One region of the Streptomyces sp. A18 genome, then DNA from elsewhere that is predicted to be linked to it. Evidence: riboswitches for the same ligand, from Rfam matches in the RefSeq annotation. Region 1 holds a riboswitch; each other region holds the start of a gene.
What was found. A riboswitch is a leader RNA that binds a small molecule or an ion and turns the genes downstream of it on or off. The one in region 1 is predicted to bind cobalamin.
Positions count from the first base shown of each region.

Region 2: linked by a shared signal. The riboswitch ahead of metE (5-methyltetrahydropteroyltriglutamate--homocysteine S-methyltransferase) and the one ahead of AC5P1C_RS12235 (cobalamin biosynthesis protein) in region 1 are both predicted to bind cobalamin.
Region 3: linked by a shared signal. The riboswitch ahead of AC5P1C_RS30985 (ribonucleoside-diphosphate reductase subunit alpha) and the one ahead of AC5P1C_RS12235 (cobalamin biosynthesis protein) in region 1 are both predicted to bind cobalamin.
Region 4: linked by a shared signal. The riboswitch ahead of AC5P1C_RS06200 (ABC transporter substrate-binding protein) and the one ahead of AC5P1C_RS12235 (cobalamin biosynthesis protein) in region 1 are both predicted to bind cobalamin.

Region 1 covers NZ_JBWLKL010000006.1:62,970-70,081, forward strand. Annotated here, with positions in the region: gene AC5P1C_RS12215 (helix-turn-helix domain-containing protein) at 1-717, shown strand, start outside; gene AC5P1C_RS12220 (hypothetical protein) at 761-1,312, shown strand; gene AC5P1C_RS12225 (hypothetical protein) at 1,245-1,553, opposite strand; gene AC5P1C_RS12230 (DUF397 domain-containing protein) at 1,546-1,764, opposite strand; cobalamin riboswitch at 2,010-2,144, shown strand; gene AC5P1C_RS12235 (cobalamin biosynthesis protein) at 2,268-3,206, shown strand; gene AC5P1C_RS12240 (cobyric acid synthase) at 3,206-4,738, shown strand; gene AC5P1C_RS12245 (putative cobaltochelatase) at 4,806-6,887, shown strand; gene cobO (cob(I)yrinic acid a,c-diamide adenosyltransferase) at 6,887-7,112, shown strand, end outside.
Region 2 covers NZ_JBWLKL010000024.1:101,899-109,010, reverse strand. Annotated here, with positions in the region: gene AC5P1C_RS29670 (energy-coupling factor ABC transporter ATP-binding protein) at 1-687, opposite strand, end outside; gene cbiQ (cobalt ECF transporter T component CbiQ) at 684-1,433, opposite strand; gene AC5P1C_RS29660 (energy-coupling factor ABC transporter substrate-binding protein) at 1,440-1,814, opposite strand; gene AC5P1C_RS29655 (energy-coupling factor ABC transporter permease) at 1,814-2,590, opposite strand; cobalamin riboswitch at 2,621-2,818, opposite strand; cobalamin riboswitch at 3,042-3,257, shown strand; gene metE (5-methyltetrahydropteroyltriglutamate--homocysteine S-methyltransferase) at 3,421-5,742, shown strand; gene AC5P1C_RS29645 (MarR family winged helix-turn-helix transcriptional regulator) at 5,921-6,412, opposite strand; gene AC5P1C_RS29640 (SDR family NAD(P)-dependent oxidoreductase) at 6,615-7,112, shown strand, end outside.
Region 3 covers NZ_JBWLKL010000027.1:22,173-29,284, reverse strand. Annotated here, with positions in the region: gene AC5P1C_RS31010 (carbon starvation CstA family protein) at 1-52, shown strand, start outside; gene AC5P1C_RS31005 (YbdD/YjiX family protein) at 49-246, shown strand; gene AC5P1C_RS31000 (DUF3311 domain-containing protein) at 399-668, shown strand; gene mctP (monocarboxylate uptake permease MctP) at 665-2,314, shown strand; gene AC5P1C_RS30990 (hypothetical protein) at 2,383-3,114, opposite strand; cobalamin riboswitch at 3,215-3,338, shown strand; gene AC5P1C_RS30985 (ribonucleoside-diphosphate reductase subunit alpha) at 3,476-5,920, shown strand; gene AC5P1C_RS30980 (ribonucleotide-diphosphate reductase subunit beta) at 5,920-6,942, shown strand.
Region 4 covers NZ_JBWLKL010000003.1:117,511-124,622, reverse strand. Annotated here, with positions in the region: gene AC5P1C_RS06220 (DUF2252 domain-containing protein) at 1-1,273, shown strand, start outside; gene AC5P1C_RS06215 (HAD family hydrolase) at 1,270-2,400, opposite strand; gene AC5P1C_RS06210 (AraC family transcriptional regulator) at 2,596-3,462, shown strand; gene AC5P1C_RS06205 (VOC family protein) at 3,468-3,923, shown strand; cobalamin riboswitch at 3,931-4,116, shown strand; gene AC5P1C_RS06200 (ABC transporter substrate-binding protein) at 4,183-5,235, shown strand; gene AC5P1C_RS06195 (FecCD family ABC transporter permease) at 5,232-6,269, shown strand; gene AC5P1C_RS06190 (ABC transporter ATP-binding protein) at 6,266-7,060, shown strand; gene AC5P1C_RS06185 (alpha/beta hydrolase family protein) at 7,073-7,112, opposite strand, start outside.

The sequences.
Region 1 (7,112 bases):
GAGCAGGGCACGGTCAGCCTCTCCGTGACCGATCTGCGCGCGCTTCTCCAGCAGTACGGGGTGAGCGACCCGGAGCTCACCGAGGAGCTCGAAGAAGCCGCCCGCGGATCCAAGGGCGCCAGCTGGTGGAGCCAGTACCACGACATCATCGGGCCTCAGTTCAGCCAGTACTTGGGGTACGAGAGCGCCGCCGCGTCCTTTCGCACGTACAACCCGATCATCGTGCCCGGCCTTCTGCAGACGGACGAGTACGCGATGGCACTCCTCGCCCCGCGCGTCGACGAGGCGCGGGCGCGGAGGATCGTGGAGCTGCGGACAGCGCGCCAGGAGCGCGCCCTGGAGGGCGAGAACCCGCCCTTCACGTTCTTCGTCGTAGACGAGGCCGCACTGCACCGGCAGATCGGCGGACCACGCGTGCAGCGCGCCCAACTGCAGCGCCTCATCGACATCTCCGCGCACCCGAAGGTGTCCCTCCAGGTACTGCCGTTCACATCGGGCGCCCACTACTCCACCCTGAGCAGCTTCATCCTGCTCGGCTTCCTCGACGACGAGGACCTGCTCTACCTGGAAGCCCAGGGAAACCAGTCGATCCGTGACGACCACGAGCTGATCGTGCGTCACCAGGAGTGCTTCGAATCCCTCCGCGAGACCGCATGCGCCGGAGAGACCGCCATCGACCTGATCCATCGGATCAGGGACGGCATTGACAGCAGCTGACCTCCCGGCCCAAGGAGTCCGGGAGGAGCGAGGAGGCCTCAAGATGCCAGCCGCGTTGCGAGAGTGGTGGTGTGAGGTCCTCGCGGCCATCAGGCGGCCACTGTGGGGAAGCGGTGGTTCGGGTGGTGCGCAAGGTGGCGGTGGGGCCTCCACCGGCAGCCCCGCGGGCCCGACCGCCGATGCCACCGGCGGCGCCGCTCTCGGACAGACACCGGCCGACGGCCCCTCGTACAACCAACTCGTCCGCGAAGCAATGACCGACCAGGGCCGTACGGACCGGATGGACACGCTGGACCGCCATCGCACGGACGACAACGTCCGGCTGTTCACGACCAGGATCGTCTACTGCACCGGCTGCATACTCGTTCTGCTGGTGACACTCACCGGAGTGCTCGTCGTCCTGGGCGCCGTCGGCATGACGGGCTTCTGGACGGTCGGCTCGGTGATCGCCGTCTTCTCGGCCCCGGTGATCGCGCTGAGTCGCCAGCTCGCGAAGCTGATCTCACAGGCCGGGGAAATCCCCACGCTCAGCGACGACCGCCGCGCTGTGATTCCCGCTCAGCGGCCCGAGCCCAAGGCAGACGATCCTGCCTGAACTCGGCGAAGCCCCACCACAGGCCCACGGACACCGAGGCCACCGCGGCCACGAGGACCCAGATGGCCAGCCGCGCCGCCGTCCCCTCGACCAGCAGGGAAGCCGCCACGCCGACCAGGGTGACGGCCGCACCGAGCAGCGCACACCCCGCCGCGACCGCGACAACACCGGACGCCTTCCCCTTCCCCCCGTGCACACCGCTCACCAGGTGCCGTACTTCAGCGAGATGATGCTCAGTCATCCTGTCCCCCCTCCCTCTCCCCCGCGCCGCCGAGAGCGTTCAGGAACGCTTGCCAGCGCTCGATGGAGAAGACGACGCGTGGCCCCGACGGGTTCTGCGAATCACGGACGATCACCGCTTCCCGCGCGAGGGCGACTTCGACGCAGTCTCCTTCGTCCCCGCTGAAGCTGCTCCTGCGCCACAACCGTCCGGACGACTTCTCATGGGACACGCCGACCTCCCCCTACCGGAGAGTCGGTATCCCGCACGATAGCGCCGTGATCTCCGCAGGCCGACAGCTCTGCCGAGAACCACCGCACCACGTAACGACCCGGACCAAATCACTCGTGGACCGCTCTCCCGTTGTCGTGTTCCAGTCTAGGAAAGTTCAATTTCCAGGCCTAGGGAGAAATCGGCCCCATGTGGGCCTCGGCACACTCTCCCGTCCCAGGTCAACGGCAAGTTGACGGGCGTTCGCGGGCGTGGTGGACTGCCGGAGCCATTACGGCGGCAGGAGAGGAAGCCGGTGCGAATCCGGCGCGGTCCCGCCACTGTCATCGGGGAGCTGCCTCCTCGGAAGCCAGGAACTCTCGCCCGTCGGTCACGTCGAACCAGGGCGCGGACACCCTGAGTGAGGACATATCGCCATGCGCGGCCGCCCGTTGCCGGTCTCTGTGCCCCTGCCCGTCCAGGCCGGGCCCCTCGCTCCTCTCCACGTCCCGGCCGGCTGAACGCATGCGTGCCGATCGCGACTTCGCGTACGGCGCCGCCGCCGGCCTCCTCGGTGATCTGCTCCTCGGCGATCCTCGCCGCGGGCATCCGGTCGCCGCGTTCGGGCGGGCGGCGGGCGCCGTCGAGCGTGTGCTGTGGCGTGACCACCGGGGGTGGGGCGCGCTGCACGCCGTGGTGTGTGCCGGGGGTGCGGCCGGTGCCGCCGTCCTGGTCTCTTCTCTTGTACGTGACTCACGTGCCGCGTCCGTCGCGCTGACCGCCGCCACGACTTGGGCCGTGGTCGGCGGGACCTCGCTCGGACGTGAGGCGCGGGCCGTCGGCGGAGCGCTCGCCGCCGGGGACATCGAGGTGGCGCGGGAGCGGCTGCCGCATCTGTGCGGGCGGGATCCGCAGGCGCTCGACGCCGACGGCATCGCGCGGGCCGTGGTCGAGTCCGTCGCCGAGAACACGTCCGACGCCGTGGTCGGGGCGCTCGTGTGGGGCGCTCTCGGCGGGGTGCCGGGGCTCGTCGCCTTCCGGGCCGTCAACACGCTCGACGCGATGGTCGGGCACAAGTCCGTGAAGTACCGGCGATATGGGTGGGCTTCGGCCCGCATGGACGACGTCCTGGGGTGGCCGGGCGCCCGGCTCACCGCAGTGCTCGCCGCTGCCGCCGGGGACGCTCCGAGGGGAGCGCTGCGGGCCTGGCGCGCGGACGCCTCGAAGCATCCGAGCCCGAACGCGGGGCCCGTCGAGGCCGCCTTCGCCGGGGCGTTGGGCGTACGGCTCGGGGGGACCCTCTCGTACGGAGGCCGGGTGGAGCACCGGCCCGTCCTGAACACGGACGGGCGGGCCGTCGAGGTGGCGGACATCGAGCGGGCCGTGCGGTTGTCGCGGCAGGTCGGGCTGCTGGCCCTTGGGGTCGCGGCAGTGGTGAGCACTATGCGGAAAGGCAGGGCCTGATGAGTGGTGGGCTGCTCGTTGCCGGGACCACGTCCGACGCGGGGAAGAGCGTCGTCACCGCCGGGATCTGCCGGTGGCTGGCCCGCAAGGGGGTCTCCGTCGCGCCCTTCAAGGCGCAGAACATGTCCCTCAACTCCTTTGTCACGCGCGAAGGCGCCGAGATCGGGCGGGCCCAGGCCATGCAGGCGCAGGCGGCCCGGGTCGAGCCGAGCGCGCTGATGAACCCCGTGCTGCTCAAGCCGGGCAGCGACCGCAGCAGTCAGGTCGTCCTCATGGGCAAGCCCGTGGGCGAGATGACCGCGCGCGGCTACCACGGCGGGCGGCAGGAAGCGCTGCTCTCCACCGTCATGGGATGCCTCGAAGAGCTTCGGGGCAGCTATGACGCCGTGATCTGCGAAGGCGCGGGCAGCCCCGCCGAGATCAATCTGCGGCGTACCGACATCGTGAACATGGGGATCGCGCGGGCCGCCCGCTTCCCCGTCGTGGTCGTCGGCGACATCGACCGCGGTGGCGTCTTCGCCTCGTTCTTCGGGACGACGGCGCTGCTCGCCGCCGAGGACCAGGAACTGATCGCCGGGTATCTCGTGAACAAGTTCCGGGGCGACGTCTCGCTGCTCGAACCCGGGCTCGACATGCTGCTCGGGCTCACCGGGCGGCGTACGTTCGGTGTGCTGCCGTTCCAGCACGGCCTCGGCATCGACGAGGAGGACGGCCTTCGGGTGTCCCTGCGGGGTGCCGTCAGGGAGTCCGTCGTCGCTCCCCCGGTCGGTGAGGACGTGCTGCGGGTCGCCGTCTGCGCCGTACCCCTGATGTCCAACTTCACGGACGTGGACGCCCTGGCCGCCGAACCGGGCGTCGTCGTGCGGTTCGTGGACCGGGCCGAAGAACTCGTGGACGCCGATCTCGTGATCGTGCCGGGCACGCGCGGCACCGTGCGCGCCCTGGAGTGGCTGCGCGAGCGCGGCCTCGCGGACGCCATCGCGCGGCGCGCCGCCGAGGGGCGGCCCGTGCTCGGGATCTGCGGTGGCTACCAGGTGCTCGGCGAGCACATCGAGGACGACGTCGAGTCGCGGGCGGGGGCCGTGGACGGGCTCGGCCTGCTGCCCGTGCGCGTGCGGTTCGCGCGCGAGAAGACCCTCGAACGGCCGGTCGGCGAGGCACTCGGCGAGCGCGTCGAGGGGTACGAGATCCATCACGGCGTCGCTCAAGTCCTGGGCGGAGAGGCGTTCATCTCTGATGGCGATGGACACGGCTTGGACGGCTGCCGGGTCGGCGAGGTGTGGGGCACGCACTGGCACGGCTCCCTGGAGAGCGACGCGTTCCGGCGCCGCTTCCTGACCGAGGTCGCCCGCGCCGCAGGGCGCCGCTTCGTGCCGGCGCCCGACACCAGCTTCGGCGCGCTGCGCGAGGAACAGCTCGACCTGCTCGGCGATCTGATCGAGGAGCACGCGGACACGGACGCGCTGCTCGGCCTGATCGAGAACGGCCCCCCGTCCGGCCTCCCCTTCATCGCACCGGGGGCACCCTCATGACCCGCGGAGGGGGACGCGCGCGATCCGCCGTCCCCTGCCCCGCCCCGAACCACGCAATGGAGGCCTTGTGAGCACCCCCTATCCGTTCACCGCTCTCGTCGGGCAGGACGACCTGCGGCTCGCCCTGCTGCTCAACGCGGTGTCGCCCGCCGTCGGCGGTGTCCTCGTCCGCGGGGAGAAGGGCACCGCCAAGTCCACTGCCGTGCGCGCCCTTTCGGCCCTGCTCCCGCAGGTGCCCGTCGTCGCCGGATGCCGCTTCTCCTGCGACCCGGCCGCCCCCGATCCCGCCTGCCCCGATGGCCCGCACGACGTCGGCGGTGCCTCGGTGCGGGACGCGCGGATGGTCGAACTTCCCGTCGGTGCCTCCGAGGACCGTCTGGTCGGGGCGCTCGACATCGAGCGGGCGCTCTCCGAGGGTGTGAAGGCCTTCGAGCCCGGCCTGCTCGCCGACGCCCATCGCGGCATCCTCTACGTCGACGAAGTCAACCTGCTGCACGACCACTTGGTGGACCTGCTCCTCGACGCCGCCGCCATGGGCGCCTCGTACGTCGAGCGCGAGGGCGTGTCCGTGCGGCACGCGGCGCGGTTCCTCCTCGTGGGCACCATGAACCCCGAAGAGGGCGAACTGCGCCCGCAGTTGCTCGACCGGTTCGGGCTCACCGTCGAGGTCGCCGCGTCGCGCGAGACCGATCAGCGGGTCGAGGTCGTACGGCGGCGGCTCGCGTACGACGACGACGCGGAGGGCTTCGCCGCGCGGTGGCACGACGACGAGTCCGCGCTGCGGGAGCGGATCGTCGCGGCGCGGGCGCTGCTGCCCCAAGTGCGGCTCGGCGACGGGGCGTTGCGGCAGATCGCGGCCACCTGTGCGGCCTTCGAGGTCGACGGGATGCGGGCCGACATCGTGATGGCGCGTACCGCGACGGCGCTGGCCGCCTGGGCGGGGCGCGGTGACGTACTCGCCGAGGATGTGCGCCAGGCCGCTCTCCTCGCGCTTCCGCACCGGCGCCGGCGCAACCCCTTCGACGCTCCGGGGCTCGACGAGGACAAGCTCGACGACACGCTGGAGCAGGCGGACGACGGCCGGCACGAGGAGAACGCCGGGAACGACGGGGACGACGATCCCGAGCCCGACGGCGACGGTCCCGGCGGTGGCGGGCAGCCGCCCCAGGGCGGCCCCGACACGCCTGACGTGCCCGACCAGCGTGCTCCGCATGACTCTCCGGCCGACGACGGCGAGAGCGGCCCACAGGACGGCCCACAGGAGCAGGAACCCGCGCAGGCCCCCGCCGCCGGTGGCGGTGCCGGGGAGCAGCAGGCCGTGCGGGCCTCCGAGCCCTTCCGTACGAAGATGCTGAGCGTCCCCGGCCTCGGTGAGGGTGCCGCGGGGCGCCGCTCGCGGGCGCGGACCGAGCACGGGCGGACCACCGGGGCCCGGCGGCCCCAAGGGGCGCTCACCAAGCTGCACTTGGCGGCCACCGTGCAGGCGGCGGCCCCGCATCAGCGCGCGCGTGGGCGCTCGGGTCGTGGGCTCGTCGTACGACGGGACGATCTGCGGCAGGCGACGCGGGAGGGGCGTGAGGGGAACCTCGTGCTCTTCGTCGTCGACGCCTCCGGGTCCATGGCCGCGCGGCAGCGGATGAGCGCCGTGAAGGGCGCGGTCCTCTCGCTGCTGCTCGACGCCTACCAGCGGCGGGACAAGGTCGGGCTCGTCACCTTCCGCGGGAATGACGCCGAGGTGGCGCTGCCGCCCACCTCGTCCGTCGACGCCGCCGCCGCCCGGCTGGAGACGCTGCCCACGGGCGGGCGTACGCCCATCGCGGCCGGGCTGCTCAAGGCGCACGACGTGCTGCGGGTGGAGCGGCTGCGGGACCCGGCGCGCCGTCCGCTGGTCGTGGTCGTCACGGACGGCCGGGCCACGGGAGGCGTGGAGCCGGTGGCCAGGGCGGGGCGTGCCGCGCGGCTGTTCGGGGCGGCCGGGATCGCATCCGTGGTCGTCGACTGCGAGTCGGGGCACGTACGGCTCGGGCTCGCGGGACAGCTGGCGGGCGAGCTCGGCGGGACGGCCGTGACGCTCGACGAACTGCGGGCGGAGTCCATCGCCGGGCTCGTCAAGGACGTACAGGGAACTCATACGAGGAGCGTGGCCTGATGCCTCAGGGACAGCCGAACGTGGTGCCGGACGACGGGCTCACCACGCGCCAGCGGCGCAATCGACCGCTGGTGATGGTGCACACCGGGATCGGCAAGGGGAAGTCCACCGCCGCTTTCGGGATGGCGTTGCGCGCGTGGAATCAAGGGTGGTCCATCGGGGTCTTCCAGTTCGTGAAGTCGGCGAAGTGGAAGGTCGGCGAGGAGAACGCCCTGAAGGTGCTCG
Region 2 (7,112 bases), on a different contig from region 1:
GCGCACTCCCGAGGGGGTGAGCAGCGCCGCGTCGTCGGCCCAGTGGAGTGCCAGATCCACGTCGTGGGTGGCCATGACCACGGTCGTCCCCGCGTCCCGCAGGCCTTGCAGGGTCGTCAGGAGCCGTTCCTGCCCGTCGGGGTCGAGCCCCGCGGTCGGCTCGTCGAGGATCAGCACGCGCGGACGCATCGCCACGGCTCCGGCGATCGCCGTCCGCTTCCGCTGCCCGTAGGAGAGCAAGTGGGTGGGGCGGTCAGCCAGTTCGCCGATGTCGAGCGCGGCGAGCGCCTCGGCGACCCGCGCCCGGACCTCGGTGTCGGGCAGCCCGAGGTTCAGCGGTCCGAAGGACACGTCCTGCTCGACCGAGGCGGCGAACAGCTGGTCGTCCGGGTCCTGGACGACCAGCTGAACGGTGGTGCGCAGCCGCGTCAGCCCCTTGCGGTCGTACGTCACGGGCGTGCCCTTGAGCGTCAACCCGCCCTGGTGCGGGCGGAGTCCGCCGCTCAGAAGACGCATGAGGGTGGTCTTGCCGCTGCCGTTGCGCCCGAGCAGCGCCAGGGCGCGGCCCTCGGTGACGTCGAAGTCCAGGCCGCTGAGGACGGTGGGCCCTTCTTCATACGCGTAGGAGGCGGCGCGCAGGGCGACCAAGGACTCGCCCGGCTCGCGAGGAGCGCTCGGCTCGCTCATGGAAGAAGCCTTTCCAGTACGAGGGTGAGGGCCGCGAGGGCCAGGAGGAGCACCGCGCTCGCGGCCACGAAGCGCCGGGAGACGCGGGCCTCGGGCACGAGCACCCGCAGGGTCCCGTCGTAGCCGCGTCCGGCGAGCCCGGCCTGCAGCCTGCTCGCCCGGTCGAAGGCCCGCACGAACGCGGTGGCCCCGAGCCCGCCCAGGGAACGCCAGGTGGCGGCCCGGGTGGTGTGGCCGAGCCGGGCGGCCTGCGCCTGCCGGATCCGGCTCATGGAGTCCAGGAGCAGGAAACTCATGCGGTACATGACCAGGGCCACGTCCACGACCGGTGCCGGGACGCCCGCCTTCACCAGGCGGGGCAGCAGGTCCGACATCGGTGTGGTGAAGGCGAACAGCAGGACGCCGAGCGAGGCCGCCGATGTGCGCAGGAGCAGCCCGCCGGCCCGCGCGGGGCCGCCGTCGGCGAGCGTGACGAACCCTTCGGGGCCGCCGAGTTGGACGATCAGGGTGAGGGCGCCGGTCACGCAGAAGCCGAGCGGTACGCGGTAGGCGCGCCACAGTTTGCGCGGCGGCACCCCCGCGGGGCCGAGCAGCACGGCGAGCGCGGCGATCAGCACCAGGACGGCACCGGGCCAGGGCGGCAGAGAGACGGCGAGGACCGTGAGTCCGAGCCCGAGCACTGCCTTGTCCACGGGGTGGCGGCGGCGCCAGCGACTGCTGTGCGCCGCCGCGTCGATGGGCAGCACGCGGGGTCAGACCTGCTCGCCATCGGGCTGGTCGGCCTCCACGTCGGTGGCCTGCTCAGCGGGCGCTTCCTGCGATCGTGCGCTCTCCGCGCCCTGGCGGCGCCCCCTGCGCAGACCGAAGTAGTACGCGAGGACGCCCGCGCCGAGTGCCGCCTGCAGGGCGAAGAGCGCCGACTCGACCTCCCCGGACGGCGGTTCGTACAGCGGCGAGAACCACGGCTCGTAGTCCGGCTCGATCTCGGTGATCGCGGTCTCGGCCTGGGCATCGGCCCCGGCGAACGGCTCCTTCTCGTCGTCGCCGAGACCGAGCGCCAACGGCAGCACCGCGAGCGCGGCGACGATGAGGAGGAGCAGAGTGTTGATCTTCGCGTTCCGGCTCATCAGGCGCTGGCCCCCGTCTCCGTCGTCTTCGTCGTGTCCGCCGTCTTCGCCGTCTTCGCGTTCGTCGTGTCCGCCGTCTCCGCCGTCTCCACCGCCTTCGTGGCCGACCGCTTGCCCTGCAGCAGGACGCCGAGCCGCGTCAGCTCACCCTTGCTGGACTGCACGAGCAGCCGCATCACCAGGACGGTGAGCAGCCCCTCGCTGACGGCCAGGGGGATCTGCGTGACGGCGAAGATGCCGCCGAACTTGCCGAGCGCGCCCATGAACCCGCTGCTCGGGTCGGGGAAGGCCATGGCCAGCTGGACGCTGGTGACGCAGTACGTGGACAGGTCCGCGACGAACGCGCCGAAGAACACGGCGACCATGAGCGGCGCGCCGTACCGCTTCAGGAGGCGGTAGACGGCGTATCCGGCCCAGGGCCCGACGATCGCCATGGAGAACACGTTGGCGCCCAGCGTGGTGAGCCCGCCGTGGGCGAGCAGCAGGGCCTGGAAGAGCAGGGTGATGGTGCCGAGCACCGCCATGATCGGCGGCCGGAACAGGATGGCGCCGAGCCCCGTTCCCGTCGGGTGCGAGCAACTGCCCGTCACGGAAGGGATCTTCAGCGCGGAGAGGACAAACGTGAAGGCACCGGAGGCGCCGAGAAGCAGGGTGCTCTCGGGGTGCTCCTTGACCTCACGGGTCAGGGAGCGGACTCCGTGGACGACGAATGGCGCGGACGCTACGCCCCAGGCGATCGCGTGCGCCGGCGGGAGGAAACCCTCGGCTATGTGCATGGCTCAGCAGACCCTCTCCAGCACCTCGTGGATGGACAACGCGCCTTGGCCGGTCTCCTGGCTGACGGGTCGTACCGACCGAACTCCGCCTTCCCGGATGCGTGAGCACCCAGTGGCTGCCGCGAGGGCTGGAGCCGGACTTCCCGATCACAGTGGCGAGGGCCGCACCGGCATCACACCGGATTTCCCGTTCACCAAGGCGTGGTGACCCTAGTGCGCAATCGAGTTGCCTGACAACTTGTGGAGCCACCCCACCTGTGGCACGCGCGGGCGCACCCGAACACGGGCGTGCGCCCCTGGTCAGGGCGCGTCTCAGGAGTGTGTGATCTGGTCCGTGGTCGCGAACACCGCGTGACAGAGGCGGCGTCCCGCGGCTGCTGCGGACGGGGCCGTGTCCCACCTCACGGTCCGGGATGTGATCAGTACTGCCCAAGAGGCCGACCAGCCCCTTAGCCTGACCGGTGCAGCTGGTTCGCCCTGTCCGCCAGACAGGAGCGTCGTAAGAGGGAACCCGGTGGGAATCCGGGACTGCCCCGCAGCGGTGAGTGGGAACGACCGCCGTCATGAGCACTGGATCCGAGCGGATCCGGGAAGCGACGGCCAGTAGGAGCCTGTTTCGGCAGGTGTGCCCGCGAGTCCGAAGACCTGCCCGTTGCCTGTACGTGACCCCTCACGTGCGGACATCCCGGTGACCTCGTGGGCGGGTCGGCGTACAGATCAGGTGGGGCACCGCGCCGCAGGCGCGCGTTCGGTCCGCCCGGTTCGTCATCCCTTCGCGTCCGTGTCCCGTCCCCGGGATCCTCAGGAGTCATCTCGCGAAGGAGATTTCCGTGACACCGAAGTCCGCAGCCGCGGCAGCACGAGCCACCGTCTACGGCTACCCCCGCCAGGGCCCCGACCGGGAACTGAAGAAGGCCGTCGAGGGGTACTGGAAGGGCCGCGTCACCGCCCACGCCCTCCGGGACACCGCGGCGCAACTGCGCCGGGCCACCTGGCAGCATCTGGCCGCCTCCGGCATCCATGAAGTGCCGACCGGTGACTTCTCGTACTACGACCATGTCCTGGACACCAGCGTCATGGTCGGCGCGGTCCCGCAGCGGCACCGCGAGGCCGTCGACACCGACATGCTCGACGGCTACTTCGCCATGGCGCGCGGTACCAAGGACGTGGCGCCCCTTGAGATGACCAAGTGGTTCGACACGAACTACCACTACCTCGTGCCGGAGCTCGGCCCCGACACCGTCTTCACCGCCGACTCCGCCAAGCAGGTCGCCGAGCTGAAGGAGGCCATCGCTCTCGGCCTCGCGGCCCGCCCGGTCCTCGTCGGTCCGGTCACCTACCTGCTGCTCGCCAAGCCCGCGCCCGGCGTTGCCGTCGACTTCGAGCCACTCACGCTCCTGGACCGACTCCTGCCGGTGTACGCCGAGGTCCTGGGCGACCTGCGCGCCGCCGGTGCCGAGTGGGTGCAGCTCGACGAGCCCGCCCTGGTGCAGGACCGCAGCCCGGCCGAACTCAACGCCGCCGCCCGTGCCTACCGCTACCTCGGCACCCTCACCGACCGTCCGAAGCTGCTCGTCGGCTCCTACTTCGGCAGGCTCGGCGAGGCACTTCCGGTGCTCGCCAAGGCGCCGGTCGACGGTCTCGCCCTGGACTTCACCGAGGCCGCGGCCAGCCAGCTGGAGGATCTCGCCGCCGTCGGCGGGCTGCCCGGCAAGCGTCTTGTTGCGGGCGTCGTGAACGGCCGCAACATCTGGATCAACGACCTGGAGAAGTCTCTCTCCACGCTGGGCACGCTCCTGGGTCTCGCCGACCGGGTCGACGTCTCCGCGTCCTGCTCCCTGCTGCACGTCCCGCTGGACTCCACCGTCGAGCGCGACATCGACCCGCAGATCGCGCGCTGGCTGGCCTTCGCCCACCAGAAGACCGCCGAGATCTCCACACTGGCCCGCGGCCTGGCCCAGGGTGCGGGCGCCATCGCGGCCGAACTCTCCGCCAACCGTGCTGACTTGGCGTCCCGCTCGGGCTCGGCCCTCACCCACGACCCGGCCGTACGCTCGCACGTCGCCTCCGTCACGGGCTCGGATGCCCGCCGCACGCACGCCTACCCGGAGCGCGCGGCGGCCCAGCGGACCCGCCTCGGCCTGCCCCAACTGCCCACGACCACCATCGGCTCCTTCCCCCAGACCACCGAACTGCGCACGGCACGGGCCGACTTGCGAGCGGGCCGCATCGACACGTCCGGCTACGAGGAGCGCATCAAGAGCGAGATCCGCGAAGTCCTCGCCTTCCAGGAGGAGGCGGGCATCGACGTCCTGGTGCACGGCGAGCCCGAGCGCAACGACATGGTGCAGTACTTCGCCGAGCAGCTCACCGGCTACCTCGCCACGCAGCACGGCTGGGTCCAGTCGTACGGCACCCGCTATGTGCGCCCGCCGGTGCTGGCCGGTGACATCTCGCGGCCCGAGCCGATGACGGTGCGCTGGACCTCGTACGCCAACTCGCTCACCGACCGCCCCGTCAAGGGCATGCTCACCGGCCCGGTCACCATGCTCGCCTGGTCCTTCGTCCGCGACGACCAGCCCCTCGGTGACACGGCGCGGCAGGTGGCCCTCGCCCTGCGGGACGAGGTCAACGACCTCGAGGAGGCGGGCACTTCGGTCATCCAGGTCGACGAGCCCGCCCTGCGCGAGACGCTGCCGCTGCGCGCGGCGGAGCACCCCGCGTACCTGGACTGGGCGACGGAGTCCTTCCGCCTCACGACCAGCGGCGTGCGCCCGGACACCCAGATCCACACACACATGTGCTACGCGGAGTTCGGCGACATCGTCCAGGCCATCGACGACCTCGACGCCGACGTCATCAGCCTGGAGGCCGCCCGCTCGCACATGCAGGTGGCGCGCGAACTGGCCGAGCACGGCTACCCGCGCGAGGCGGGTCCCGGCGTCTACGACATCCACTCCCCGCGCGTACCGAGCACGGAGGAGGCAGCGGCCCTGCTGCGCAAAGGACTGGAAGCCATCCCCGCCGAACGGCTGTGGGTGAACCCCGACTGCGGCCTCAAGACCCGCGGCTGGCCCGAGACACGGGCCGGCCTGGAGAACCTGGTCGCGGCGGCACGCGAGGTGAGGGCGGAGCTGCCGACGCGTTCCTGACCTGAACGGGCGGACCGGGGCGGCCATTTGAAGGAAGTCGGCCGCCCCGGCCCGCCATGATGGACGCACTGGCCGTTCCGTCGCGGAGCCGGTAGGCGACCGGTGGCAAACTCGACCGACCGCTGCGCACGCACACTGTTCGACGCCCCGGACCGACCGCCCCCCCAGGGGCGTCCCCTCAGCCCTCGTCCGTATGCGCCATCCGGGACAACAGCGCATGCAGCACCTCGCGCTCCTCCGGGCCGAGCGGAGCCAGGAGTTCATCGGTGACGCCGCGGGCCACCTCGTCCGAGTCCCTCAGGAAGTCGTGGCCCGCCGGAGCGAGGGCGACGATGCGGCGGCGGCGGTCGTCGGGAGCGGGGCGGCGTTCGACGAAGCCGAGGCGTTCCAAGTCGTCGACCAGGCCGACGATCGCGCTGGGGTCGTATCCGAGCTCCTGGCTCAGCTGACGCTGGGCCGCGCCCTCCACCGTGGCCAGATAGCGCAGCAGCGCGTAGTGGCGCAGGCGTAGGCCGGATCTCTGGAGCGCCGCGTTGAAGAGCTGCCCCGAGCGCAGGCCGAGGCGGTAGAGCAGATACCCCGCGTCGGCGTGGAGTCCCCGCATCCAGGGTGCACCCTCGTCGACGGACCCTTCCTCGACGGGCTCGGCGGTGGTCTTCCGGCTGGTCATGAGGGGCGGTCTCCCTGATCGGTGGTTCGCGGGCACACAGCGGTCGTCGCTGACAGTGTCCAGCATGCCGCATGATCGATGTCACCAACAACCATTGACGTCAACAATGGTTTGTCTTAGCTTCCTTTCCGCGGGCCGAAACAGACTCCCCCACTCCCGCCCACCCATCCCATCTCGCTGCCTCCAAAGGGGTTTCCCAGTGCTGGACTCATACGCCGTGGACCTGCGCGGCAAAGTCGCCGTCGTCACCGGATCGGGGCGCGGCCTCGGCCTCGCCTACGCATCCGCCCTCGCCCGCGCCGGGGCCGCCGTGGTCGTCAACGACGTCGATGCCGAAGCGGCCGAGCGCGCCGTCAAGACCATCACCGAGGCAGGCGGGCGCGCCGTCGCGGAGGTGGCGGCCGTCGGCGGCAGCGAGGCCGCCGACCGACTCGTGGCCCGTGCCGTGGAGGAGTTCGGGCGGCTGGACGCGATGGTGACCAACGCCGGGATCCTGCGCGACCGGGTGCTGTGGAAGATGACCGACGACGACTTCGACGCGGTGGTCACCACCCATCTGCGGGGCACCTTCACCTGCGCCCGCGCCGCCGCCGTACGCATGCGGGAGCAGGGCGAGGGCGGCAGCCTGATCCTGGTCGGGTCCCCCGCCGGACAGCGGGGCAACTTCGGGCAGACCAACTACGCCGCCGCCAAGGCCGGG
Region 3 (7,112 bases), on a different contig from region 1:
GGCGGAGCTCGCGGCGGCGAGGGAGGCCGAGGACGCGAGGACCCCGTCATGACGTGGGTGCTGCGCGGGATGCGCTGGGTGCGCTGGTACGCACGGGAGTTGACCGACGAGTCCGCGTACGACCGATATGTCGCGCACGCACGGAAGGCGCATCCCGAGGCATCCGTCCCCTCCCGGAGGGAGTTCGAGCGGATGCGGACGGACCGGCAGGAGTCGGACCCCAGGCAGGGATTCCGCTGCTGCTGACCGCGCGTCGACCCCTCCGGCCCCTTACGCGACAGGCGCATCGGCCCGCCCGATATCCGTCCGGTATCCGGACGGGGGTTCCATAGATCAATACTCTCGCTTAGATTTCCCGCACATTAAAGGTGGGATAAGCGAGGGAGCGGAGCCGCCAAGTGTCAGATGCGCCTGAAGTGAGCAGACCGGTGATCACGCCGGTCCGCGTGGTCGTTGCCCTCTGTCTCGTCGCGCCGTTCGTGGCGATGCTCTGGGTGGGCTCCTACGCGAAGGTCGAACCGACCTTCATCGGCATCCCGTTCTTCTACTGGTACCAGATGCTGTGGGTGCTCATATCCACTGTTCTGACCATGATCGCGTACAAGCTGTGGCAGCGTGACCAGCGCGCCCGCAAGGCCGAGCAGGCCCAGGGGGGTGCGACCCGATGAACGAGCTCGCAGCGGACACGGGCGGCGTGAACGGCATCGCCCTCGCCGTCTTCATCTTCTTCTTCATTCTTGTCACGGCCATGGGCTTCCTGGCCGCGCGCTGGCGCAAGGCCGAGACCGAGAGCCTGGACGAATGGGGCCTGGGCGGACGCTCGTTCGGCACCTGGGTCACGTGGTTCCTGCTCGGCGGCGACCTCTACACCGCCTATACGTTCGTGGCCGTCCCGGCGGCGATCTACGCGGCGGGCGCGGCCGGCTTCTTCGCGGTGCCGTACACGATCCTCGTCTACCCGCTGATCTTCACCTTCCTGCCGCGCCTGTGGTCCGTCTCGCACAAGCACGGCTACGTGACCACATCGGACTTCGTGCGCGGGCGCTTCGGCTCCAAGGGGCTCTCGCTGGCCGTCGCGGTCACCGGCATCCTCGCCACGATGCCGTACATCGCGCTCCAACTGGTCGGCATCCAGGCCGTGCTCGACGTCATGGGCGTCGGCGGCGGCCCGGACACGAACTGGTTCATCAAGGACCTGCCGCTCCTGATCGCGTTCGCGGTGCTCGCCGCGTACACGTACTCGTCGGGTCTGCGTGCCCCCGCGCTGATCGCGTTCGTGAAGGACGGCCTGATCTACCTCGTCATCGCCGTCGCGATCATCTACATCCCGATCAAGCTCGGCGGCTTCGACGAGATCTTCCAGGCGGCGAACGACAAGTTCTCGTCGGCGAACGAGGCGGCGGGCAAGCCCGTCGCGGGCCTCGCGCCGGGCCACGCGGGGCAGTGGACCTACGCCACGCTCGCCCTCGGCTCCGCGCTCGCGCTGTTCATGTACCCGCACTCGATCACGGCGACCCTCTCCTCCAAGAGCCGCAACGTGATCCGCCGCAACACCACGATCCTGCCGCTCTATTCGCTGATGCTGGGCCTGCTCGCGCTGCTCGGCTTCATGGCGATCGCGGCCGGGGTGAAGGTCGAGAACGGTCAGCTGGCGATTCCGCAGTTGTTCGAGACGATGTTCCCCGACTGGTTCACCGGCGTCGCGTTCGCGGCGATCGGCATCGGAGCGCTCGTGCCGGCCGCCATCATGTCGATCGCGGCGGCGAACCTCTTCACCAGGAACATCTACAAGGACTTCATCAGGCCGGACGCGACACCGGCGCAGGAGACCAAGGTCTCCAAGCTGGTCTCCCTGCTCGTGAAGGTCGGCGCGCTCGCGTTCGTCCTCACCATGGACAAGACGGTCGCGATCAACTTCCAGCTCCTGGGCGGCATCTGGATCCTGCAGACCATGCCCGCGCTCGTCGGCGGCCTGTTCACGCGGTGGTTCCACCGCTGGGCGCTGCTCGCGGGCTGGGCGGTCGGCATGATCTACGGCACGGTCGCCGCGTATGGCGTCGCGTCGCCGACGCAGAAGCACTTCGGCGGCTCGTCCGAAGAGATCCCCGGCATCGGCGAGATCGGCTACATCGGCCTCACGGCGTTCGTCCTGAACGTGGTGGTCACCGTGGTCGCGACCTTCGTCCTGCGCGCCATGAAGGCCCCTGACGGCATCGACGAGACCTCTCCCGGCGACTACACCGCGGACGCGGGCGACCCGGGTGTCGTGGAGGAGCTGCCGCCGGCCACGGCGGGGGCGCCGGGCGGGCACTGACTCTTCCCCGTACACAACGTGAGCGCGGGCCGCCGGAGGAATCCGACGGCCCGCGCTCACGTGCAGCCTCACGTGGCCTTGTAGAGCTCCGTCCGGACCCGCGCCGCGGCCTTGGCCGCAGAGGAGATCGCCAGGTCCTTGTCGGTGCCCGCGTCCACCATCACGAGCACACCGCCGACCCGCACCTCGGCCTGGTAATGCGGCGTGCCGTCGTACTCGTCGCCGCCCGTGGTCCGCGTGGTCTCCAGGAGGGCGTCGTCGCCGAGGTCCGGCAGCTTTTCGGCGACGTGGTGCTCCTCGACGGGGGCCGCCTCGGTGTCGACGGTGACGCGGGGGCACGCCTCGTTGAGCTGCCGACGGAGTTCGATGTGGCGCTCGGCGCGCTCGGAGGGCATCGAGACCAGGCGCTGGAAGACGTAGGGATCACCCTCGGAGACGGCCCCCGGATCCGGCCGCAGCGTCCGCTCGGCGCTGGCGCCCCGCATACGCCGCAGCTCCCCGCGCTCCTTCTCACCGGCCGGGCAGCCGCTCCAATCCCCGCCCCCGTAGCCCTGGTCGAAGAGACCCGTCGAGGTCTCCGAAGCCGTGGCCTTCTTCCCTGCGGCCGTGGGCAAGAGCAGCGCCGCCTTCAACTCGGCGTCCGTGAAGAGCCGGCGGGGATCGGCGTCACCGTCGACGCCGGCCGCCGCAGTCGGCTCCGGGGGCCGCGCAGGCTTCGTCTCCGCCTTCTCGCCGGCGTCCCCACATCCGGTGAGCAGCATCAGCAACCCCACGGCACAGCCCGCGCCAAGACCTCGCACGCCGTCTCCCCCTGTTCGACGTTCAGTTCGGCCGCCACCCTAGGGGACACACGCGCCGACACAAGATATGGGGCTGCCGCCCAGAGCCAGCACAAGATGTATGCTCGTGCTCGCTGTCGCCGCAGGGGAATCCGGTGCAAGTCCGGAACTGTCCCGCAACGGTGTATGAGTACGCATTTGTCGTGCTCGCAAGTCCGATGACCTGTCGACAGCGTGCCCGTTCCGACCGGTCCGGGTGCCAACGACGTCCGGGCCTCGTGGAATGGGCTGGTGGACGCGGAGCGCAGCCCTGCCCTGGGCGCGCCCCCGTGTGTCACTCGCCCCTCCCCAAGGCTCAGAGCCGAGCGAGGGAGTGCTCCACGTGACCATCGCGCCAGCCGAACCTGCGTCAGCGCAGACCACCGACGAGTCGCAGACCGCCGACGGCCCAGGCACCGCGCTGCTGCGTACCCTGACCGAACTCACCGCCGATCTCCCCGACGCCGACCCGGGCCGGGTCGCCGCCGCCGCGCTGCGCGGCCGTTCGGCGCGGGCCGATGTGGCGGAGCTGCGGGAGCTTGCGACCGAGGCGGCCGCCGGGCTCATCTCCGAGGACCCGACCTACTCGCAGCTCGCGGCCAGGCTCCTGAGCCTCAGCATCCGTGACGAGGCCGCGTCGCAGGGCGTGCGCTCCTTCTCCGACTCGGTCGCCGTGGGCCACCGCGAGGGCCTGATCGCGGACCGCACCGCCGCGTTCGTCGCCGACCATGCCGAGCACCTGGACGGTCTCGTCGAGGCGGCCCTGTCGGACGGCGCCGACTTCCGCTTCGGATACTTCGGCCTGCGCACCCTGCACAGCCGCTATCTCCTTCGCCATCCGATCACCCGGCACGTCATCGAGACCCCGCAGCACTTCATGCTGCGCGTCGCGAGCGGCCTCGCCGAGGACGGCTCCCCGCGCTCGGTGGACGAAGTCGCCGCCCTGTACCGCCTGATGAGCCGCCTGGACTACCTGCCGTCCTCGCCGACGCTCTTCAACTCGGGCACCCGCCACCCGCAGATGTCCTCCTGCTACCTCCTCGACTCCCCGCTGGACGAGCTGGACTCCATCTACGACCGCTACCACCAGGTCGCGCGCCTCTCCAAGCACGCGGGCGGCATCGGCCTCTCGTACTCCCGCATCCGCGCCCGCGGTTCGCTGATCCGCGGCACGAACGGCCATTCCAACGGCATCGTGCCGTTCCTGAAGACCCTGGACGCCTCCGTCGCCGCCGTGAACCAGGGCGGCCGCCGCAAGGGCGCCGCCGCGGTCTACCTGGAGACCTGGCACGCCGACATCGAGGAGTTCCTGGAGCTGCGCGACAACACGGGCGAGGACCAGCGGCGCACGCACAACCTCAACCTCGCGCACTGGATCCCGGACGAGTTCATGCGCCGGGTCGCCGCGAGCGAGGACTGGTCACTGTTCTCGCCGGCCGACGTGCCCGAGCTCGTCGACCTGTGGGGCGAGGAGTTCGACGCCGCCTACCGCAAGGCCGAGGCGGACGGGCTCGCCCGCAAGACCATCCCCGCCCGTGACCTCTACGGCCGCATGATGCGCACCCTCGCGCAGACCGGCAACGGCTGGATGACGTTCAAGGACGCCGCCAACCGCACCGCCAACCAGACGGCGGAGCCCGGCCACACGGTGCACTCGTCCAACCTCTGCACGGAGATCCTGGAGGTGACGGACGACGGGGAGACGGCCGTCTGCAACCTGGGTTCGGTGAATCTCGGCGCCTTCGTGGACACCGCCGCGGGCGACATCGACTGGGAGCGGCTCGACGAGACCGTCCGTACCGCCGTCACGTTCCTCGACCGTGTGGTCGACATCAACTTCTACCCGACCGAGCAGGCCGGGCGCTCGAACGCCCGGTGGCGCCCGGTGGGCCTGGGCGCGATGGGTCTGCAGGACGTCTTCTTCCAGCTGAAGCTGCCCTTCGACTCCCCTGCCGCGCGCGCCCTCTCGACGCGCATCGCCGAGCGGATCATGCTCGCCGCGTACGAGGCGTCGGCCGACCTCGCCGAGCGCCCCCAAGCGCCTTCGGCAGGCTCCGGTGCAGAGGGGACCCCCATCGGCCCGCTGCCCGCCTGGGAGAAGACCCGCACCGCGCGCGGCGTCCTGCACCCCGACCACTACGGCGTCGAGCTGACCTGGCCGGAGCGCTGGGCCGCGCTGCGGGAACGTATCGCCGTGACAGGCATGCGCAACTCGCTGCTGCTCGCGATCGCGCCGACCGCCACGATCGCGTCCATCGCGGGCGTGTACGAGTGCATCGAGCCGCAGGTCTCCAACCTCTTCAAGCGCGAGACGCTGAGTGGTGAATTCCTCCAGGTCAACGCCTACCTGGTGCAGGAGCTCAAGCGGCTCGGCGTCTGGGACGCGCAGACCCGTGAGGCGCTGCGCGAGGCCAACGGCTCGGTACAGGGCTTCAGTTGGATCCCGGCCGAGGTACGCGAGCTCTACCGCACCGCGTGGGAGATCCCGCAGCGCGGCCTGATCGACATGGCCGCCGCGCGCACGCCGTTCCTGGACCAGGCGCAGTCCCTGAACCTGTTCCTGGAGACACCGACCATCGGCAAGCTCTCCTCGATGTACGCGTACGCCTGGCAGTCGGGCCTGAAGACCACGTACTACCTGCGTTCGCGCCCGGCGACCCGGATCGCCCGCGCGGCGGCGGGCCGCGCCGAAGCCGCCGAGCCCGCCCCCGTACCCGCCCAGGCATCGGCCGAAGACGCCGTCGCCTGCTCCCTGGAAAACCCCGAGTCCTGCGAGGCCTGCCAGTAATGAGCTCCACCACCAACGCCGAGAAGAACCTCCTCGACCCGGGCTTCGAGCTGACCCTGCGTCCCATGCGCTACCCGGACTTCTACGAGCGCTACCGGGACGCGATCAAGAACACCTGGACCGTGGAGGAGGTCGACCTCCACTCGGACGTCGCCGACCTCGCCAAGCTCTCGCCCGGCGAGCAGCACATGATCGGCCGCCTGGTCGCGTTCTTCGCGACCGGCGACTCGATCGTCTCCAACAACCTGGTCCTGACGCTCTACAAGCACATCAACTCCCCCGAAGCCCGGCTCTACTTGAGCCGTCAGCTCTTCGAGGAGGCCGTGCACGTCCAGTTCTATCTGACGCTGCTCGACACGTATCTGCCCGACCCACAGGACCGCGCGGCGGCCTTCGACGCGGTCGAGGAGATCCCCTCCATCCGCGAGAAGGCCGAGTTCTGCTTCCGGTGGATGGACTCGGTCGAGAAGATGGACCGCCTGGAGAGCAAGGCCGACCGGCGCCGCTTCCTCCTGAACCTGATCTGCTTCGCCGCGTGCATCGAAGGGCTCTTCTTCTACGGTGCGTTCGCGTACGTCTACTGGTTCCGCTCGCGCGGCCTGCTGCACGGCCTCGCCACCGGCACCAACTGGGTGTTCCGCGACGAGACGATGCACATGAGCTTCGCCTTCGACGTCGTCGACACCGTCCGCAAGGAGGAGCCGGAGCTCTTCGACGACGCGCTGCAGACGCAGGTCACGGACATGCTCAAGGAGGCCGTCGAGGCCGAGCTGCAGTTCGCGCGCGACCTGTGCGGCGATGGCCTGCCCGGCATGAACACCGACTCCATGCGCGAGTACCTCCAGTGCGTCGCCGACCAGCGGCTCCAGCGGCTCGGCTTCGCGCCGGTCTACGGCTCCTCAAACCCGTTCTCGTTCATGGAGCTCCAGGGAGTCCAGGAGCTGACCAACTTCTTCGAGCGGCGTCCTTCGGCCTACCAGGTCGCGGTCGAGGGTTCGGTCTCCTTCGACGACGACTTCTAGTCCCACCGGCCCGTGAGGGCTGCGCGAGGCGGCGTCCCCCGCCTCGCGCAGCTCGCGGTCGATCCGGCGGTCGTGGACGTACCCGACGAGCGAGGGTGCGGCCAGCAGGAGGAGGACGGTCAGGACGGTCGCGTAATCGACGAATGCGTTCATGTCCTCACTGTCCTGCG
Region 4 (7,112 bases), on a different contig from region 1:
CGCCTGGATACCCTCCGCCGACCGCGCCGACCCGGTGGCGGTCCTGGAGCGGCAGGGCGCAGACCGCGTCCAGGAACTGCTGCCCATCCGGTACGCCCGCATGGCGGCCTCGCCCTTCTCGTTCCTGCGGGGCGCCGCCGCCGTCATGGCGGGGGACCTCGCCGCCCAGTGGAACACCGGTCTCACGGTCCAACTCTGCGGCGACGCCCACCTGTTGAACTTCGGTCTCTTCGCCTCTCCGGAACGCGCCCTGCTCTTCGACCTCAACGACTTCGACGAGACCTGCCCAGGCCCCTTCGAGTGGGACGTCAAACGCCTGGCCGCGAGCATCGCCGTCGCGTCCCGCGACAACGGCCACCCGGAGAACGGGTCACGCGAGGCGTGCCTCGCGGCGGTGGCGGCGTACCGCGCGTCGATGAGACGTCTGGCGGACCTCGGCGAACTGGCGGTCTGGTACGAACGCACCGACGCACACGCCCTGTTGTCCCTCATCCGCTCCACCCGCCACCGCAAGCGCGCGGCGACCACCCTGGACCGGGCCCGCCGCCGCACGAGCCTCCAGGCGCTCGGCAAGCTGACGGAAGAAGTGGAGGGCGTCCGCCGCATCATCCACGACCCGCCGCTCATCGAACCGGCCAGTGCCGCCGACCTCGCGGCTGTACGCAAGATCTTCGGCGACTACCGCTCCACGCTCTCCGAGGAGCGCCGACTCCTCCTGGACCGCTACCACTTCGTGGACGCGGCACGGAAAGTGGTGGGCGTGGGCAGCGTCGGCACCCGCTGCTACATCGTGCTCCTCGCCGGACGCGACGCCGACGACCCGCTCTTCCTCCAGATCAAGGAGGCGGTCCGCTCGGTCCTGGAGGAGCACCTGCCGCCGGGACCGTACGTCCACCCCGGCCACCGCGTGGTCGCGGGCCAGCGCCTCCTCCAGGCGGCGAGCGACATCTTCCTCGGCTGGATGACGGGCCCCCAGGGCCGCGCCTTCTACTGGCGCCAGCTCCGCGACATGAAGGGCTCGGCGGACGTCGAGTCCATGTCCGCCACGGAGCTGCGCTCCTACGCCCGGCTCTGCGGCACGGCCCTGGCCCGCGCCCACGCCCGCTCCGGCGACCGCATAGCCATCGCCGCCTACCTCGGCGGCTCCGACACGTTCGACAGAGCGATCACGGACTTCGCACTGCGCTACGCCGCGCAGAACGCAGAGGACCACGCGGCACTGACCGAGGCGATCGCCTCAGGCCTGGTCAGCGCCGCCACCGGGGACGACTAGCGGATCTCGTCCGGGACCACCGTCAGCCACCGCTTGTCCGCGGTGACCTTCTGGCCGAGCTCCCGCTGCCGGTCCGCGTTCTTCCGCTTCATCCCGTCCAGTTCCTTCATGTAGTCGTCCTTGCGGTTGACCCAGACCCGCGCCCCGCCGTGCTTCACATCCGCCGAGTGGAACAGCATCGGGCCGTCGCTCTTCGGGGTGTCGCCCGCCACCAGGATCGGCTTCTTCCACTCGTCGATGTACGTGTTGATGGCCGCGGGCTTGCCCTGGTACCAGGTCAGCGGCGCCCACAGGTTGGGCGTCAGCTCACGCTTGGCGAGCTTCTTCTCGTCGAAGCGGCCCTCCGCGATCTCCTTGCGGGAGCTGGTGACGTCGCCGGTCTTGCGGTCCTTGAGCTGCAGGCCGACGCCGATGACGTTCTCGGGCTTCACGTCGTAGCCGTACTTGGGGTCCGAGAGCACCATGCGCACCAGGTCCTCGCTGGCCGCGCTGACGACGTAGACCTCGATGCCGTGCGCCCGCAGCGACTTGTAGAGCTCCTGCATGCCGGTGAAGAACTGGGGCCTGTTCACCTCGGTCTTCGTCAGCTTCCCGTCCTCGTAGTACTCTGCCGGGATCGGCTTGTCGTGGGCGAGGAGCTCGTCGACGTACCCCTTGAGCTGCTTCAGCGTGAAGCCGGAGAAGATCTGCGCGGCCCACGGGTAGCAGACCTGGTCGTCGACCTCGCACAGCCGGTTGTAGTAGCTGTAGAGGCTCTCCTTGTGCTTCGCCGTGTCCTTGAAGGGGATGATCTTCAGCGACGGGTCCATCGACTTGCGGGTCAGGACCCCCTTCATCTCCAGGAAGGGCAGGAGGGACTCCTCCAGGTCGTTGCGGTAGGTCGTGTTGTCCGCGTCGAAGACGGCGTACGCGCCCTTGTCGCCGTTCTCCGCGATGACCTTGCCCAGCTTCGTCGCGACCGGCTTGGGCCAGTGCTTCAGCTCGGCCGCGATCTTCGTGCCCTTCGCGGAGGCGTCCGCGGCCGTCGCGTCCGTGCCGGGCCAAAGCGCCGTCCCCGCGAGGACGGCCGCGGTGAGCGCGCCCGCCGTGCCGAGTACGGCCAGCTTGCCCTTTGCCTTTACTGCCATGGTTCTGTGCCCCCTGAGAGCGGTCTGCGCCCCGTCCGGAGCGGCGGGTCATCGTATGAGGTCGGACCGCGGATTCCCATGATCGACATCACCGGAAGCGGCGGGCATGGGACGCCCGCGCGCGGGTAGGCGCATCGGACGCCCAACAGGTGTACGGGCCCGCCTCCGGGCCCCGCCCATCGCATACTGGAAGGCATGGAGACCGTCTCCCGTGAGTTCGTGCGGGCCGCTCCGCGGCTCGACGGCATGGTGGTGTCCGCCGTCGGCTACCGCACGGCGGGCGAGCACCCCGGTCTGCACCGCGGCCTGCCGTCCCCGTACCTGACGCTGATCTTCTCGCTGGACGGCCCCGTCGTCAGCGGCGCAAGCCCCGAGCAGGCGGGCGGCCCCGACGCCGACCGCACGGACATCGTCCTGGGCGGCCTGCACCAGCACCCGGCGTACGTCGTCAGGCCCGAGCACGAGGCGGGCATCCAGCTCGCCGTGCACCCGCTCGCCGCCCGCGCCCTGTTCGGCGTACCGGCCTCGGAGCTTGCGGGCGACCTGGTGACGTCCGGCGCGGATGTGCTGGGGCGCCGCGCCGCCGACGTACGGGAGTTGCTGTGCGAGCAGGTCGGCTGGGAGGAGCGGTTTGCCTCCCTGTCCGGCTACTTGAGGCAGCGCGCGGCCGACGCGGACGGCGGGGACCCCGTACGCCCGGAGGTCGCCGAGGCCTGGGCCTGGCTGGCCAGACACCGGGGCGTCGGCACCCTGCGCGGCCTCTCCCGGCACGTCGCGCTCAGCGAACGCCGCCTCACCACGCTCTTCCGCGCCGAGACGGGCCTGAGCCCCAAGCAGGCCGGCCGCCTGATGCGCTTCGAGCGCGCACGCAACGCCGTCGTGCGCCCCGTCGCGGCGGGCGCGGCCCCGGACCTGGCCCGCATCGCCGCCGACTGCGGCTTCTACGACCACTCCCACCTGGTCCGGGACTTCCAGCAGTACACCGGCATCAGCCCCAGCGGCTGGCTGGCCGAAGAGTGCCGGAATATCCAAGCCGGGAGCTACGGCCGGGGCGAAGAGTAGGAGCCATGGACACCACCGAGAAGCAGAAGCAGAAGCAGCCCGAGACCGCCTCCGGCGAGCGCGCCCCCAGCGTCTGGCCGACCCTCCAGGCGAACGACGCCCCCGCCCTGATCGACTTCCTGGTGGGCACCGTCGGCTTCCTGCGCACCGTCGTCTACGAGGACGGTGGCAGCGTGGCCCACGCCGAACTCGACTGGCCCGAGGGCGGAGCGATCATGCTCGGTTCGTACGACGACGGGGCCGGGGACTGGTGCCTGAAACCGGGCACCTTCGGCACGTACGTCGTCACCGACCGGGTGGACGAGCTCTACGAGCGGCTCAGGGCCGCGGGGGCCGAGATCATCCGTGAGATCGAGGACAAGCCGTACGGCAGCCGGGAGTTCGCCATCGCCGACCCCGAGGGCAACAAGTGGTCCTTCGGCACCTACCGCGGCGCACCCAGGCCCGAGCAGCCGTCCTGACCTCGCGTGATAGCTTGCGAGCGCCAGTCAACCCACACCAGGGCCAGGGAATCCGGTGCGAATCCGGAACTGACGCGCAGCGGTGAGGGGGAACGGGCGGGGCCAAGGCCACTGGGCGTCCACGGACGCCCGGGAAGGCGCCCCGTCCGGCCGATCCCCGAGTCCGAAGACCTGCTGGCGCCTTCGCCCGCGCACCGAGCGGCGGAGGTGACGAAGCAGGCCAGGCTCCGCGTATGAGCCGTGAGACTCAAGGGATCGTGTGTCCTCCACCGCCCGTCGTGTACGTATACCCGTCCTCCTCGGCATCGCTCTCTCCGTCACACTGACCTCCTGCGGCGGCTCCGGCTCGTCGGCCACCACCACGGACAAGAAGGCCGACGGCTATCCGCTGACCCTGACCTCCTGCGGCAAGAAGGCGAAGATCAAGGCGCCGCCGCAGCGGGCGGTCTCCCTCGACCAGGGCTCCACGGAGATCCTGCTCTCCCTCGGCCTCGCGGACCGCATGGCCGGCACCGGCACCTGGACGGACCCGGTGCTCAAGGGTCTTGAGAAGGACAACGCCCAGGTCGAGCGGCTCGCCGACAGCTACCCCTCCTTCGAGAAGGTCCTGGCCCAGGAGCCGGACTTCGTCACCGCCTCCTTCCTGGCGACGGTCAGCAAGGGCGGCGTCGCAGACCGCGCCAAGTTCGCCGAACTCGGCGTACCCGCCTATGTCTCGCCCTCCGACTGCGCGGGCAAGGACAACAGCGGCGACGGTGACGGCCGCCGCGACAAGACGCTGACCATGGACACGGTGTACGGCGAGGTGCGGGACCTGGCCAAGGCCTTCGGGGTCGAGAAGCGCGGCGAACGCCTGATCGCGGATCTCAAGGGCCGGGTGGCGAAGGCCACGAAGACCATCAAGAACACTGACGCCTCCGACGCGACGCTCCTCTACTGGTTCGCCAACTCCGACGCGCCCTACATCGCGGGCTGCTGCGGAGCGCCGGGCATCATCACCCGCGAGCTCGGCGCGAAGAACGTCTTCGACGACACCCGCGAGGAGTGGCCCCAGATCAACTGGGAGACGGTGGCCGACCGCGACCCGGACGCCCTGGTCATCGGCGACCTCACCCGCAAGTCGCAGACGGCGGAGAGCGCGAAGAAGAAGATCGAGTTCCTGGAGTCCAACCCGGCCACCAAGAACCTGACCGCCGTGAAGAAGAAGCGGTACGTGCTCCTGAGCGGCCAGGCCATGAACCCGTCGATCCGCACGGTGGACGGCGTGGAGCAAGTCGCCGACGCGCTGCGCGAGTTCGGGCTCGCCAAGTGAAAGGAGCCCTCCGGGGCCCGGTCGGCGTACGGAACATCCTGCTCTGCACGGCGGGCCTCGCCGCCCTCGCGCTCTCCGTGGCGGTGGCCGTCACGATCGGCCCGGCGGACATCTCCGTACCGGACGTGTGGTCGGCGGTGGCTGCCCACCTCGGCTGGGGCGAGGCGACGCTGACGCCCATCCGGGACGGCATCGTCTGGAACCTGCGGATGCCGCGCACGCTCCTCGCGGCGGTCTGCGGCGCTGGCCTGGCGGTCTGCGGGACGGTCCTGCAGTCCCTCCTGCGCAACCCGCTGGCCGACCCCTTCGTGCTCGGGGTCTCCTCGGGGGCTTCCACGGGCGCGGTCGCGATCGTCGTCCTGGGGGTCGGCGGGGGAGTGGTGTCGGTCTCGGCGGGCGCCTTCGTCGGAGCCGTCGTCTCCTTCGCCCTCGTCCTGCTGCTCAGCCACACCCTGGGCGGGAGCACCGACAGAGTGGTGCTGTCCGGGGTGGCGGCGATGCAGCTCTTCTCCGCGCTCACGTCGTTCGTGATCCTCACGGCGGGCGACGCGGAGACGACGCGCGGTGTCCTGTTCTGGCTGCTCGGCTCGTTGAGCGGGGTGGGCTGGACGGACGTCTGGCTGTGCGGGGCGGTGCTCTTCGTGGCCCTCGCGATCTGCCTGGCGCACGCCCGCACCCTGGACGCGTTCGTCTTCGGCCAGGACGCGGCGGCGACCCTGGGCGTCCACGTCGCCCGCACCCGCCTGATCCTGCTCTCCGTCACGGCCCTCCTGACGGCGGCCCTGGTCAGCAGCGCGGGCGCCATCGGCTTCGTCGGCCTGGTCCTGCCGCACGCGGCCCGCGCCCTGGTCGGCTCCGGGCACGCGCGCCTGCTCCCGGTCACGGCGATCGCGGGCGCGGTGTTCCTGGTGTGGGTGGACACGCTGGCCCGTACGGTCCTCGATCCGCAGGAGGTCCCGGTGGGCGTGGTGACGTCACTGATCGGCGTCCCGGCGTTCGTACTGGTCCTCTACCGCACACGGAAGACGACATGAACCCGCACCCCGAACCGGGCCTTCGGGCCGACCGGGTGACGAAAGAGGCCGGCGGCCGCCTCATCGTCGACGGAGTGACCCTGGCCCCGCCCCCCGGAGCCACGGTCGGACTCCTGGGCCCCAACGGCTCGGGCAAGTCGACTCTTCTGCGCATCCTGGCGGGCGTCCTGGCCCCGGCATCGGGAGTGGTCACCCTGGACGGCGAACTGCTGCGGGACGTGGGCCGCCGCACGGTGGCCCGCAGGGTGGCGGTGGTGGACCAGGACGCCACCACGCAGGTCGAGCTGTCCGTGCAGGACGTCGTACGCCTGGGCCGCATCCCGCACCGCAGACCGTGGTCACCCGCCACGCCCCGGGACGACGAGGCCGTCCGAGACGCCCTGACCCGCACGGGCCTGACCGACCGGGCGACCCAGTCCTGGCACACCCTCTCGGGCGGCGAACGCCAACGGGTCCAGATAGCAAGGGCGTTGGCCCAGACCCCCCAGGAACTCCTCCTGGACGAACCGACCAACCACCTGGACGTCCACCACCAGCTCGACCTCCTGTCCCTGGTGGCGGACCTCCCCCTGACCAGCGTGATCGCCCTGCACGACCTGAACCTGGCCGCCATGTTCTGCGACCACGTCCTGGTCCTGCGCGAAGGAGTGGCCCACGCGTCGGGCACACCGTCCGAGGTGATCACGGAGGAGCTGATCGCGAAGGTCTACGGCGTGCGGGCGGTGGTGACGACGCTCATGGACGAGAACGACCGGGAGCCGCGCCCGTCGATCCGCTTCCTGCGGAACTGAACCCCCGGCCTCTCAGGGCCGTGGCTCGTCGAGGTACTGGTCGGCCCAGGCG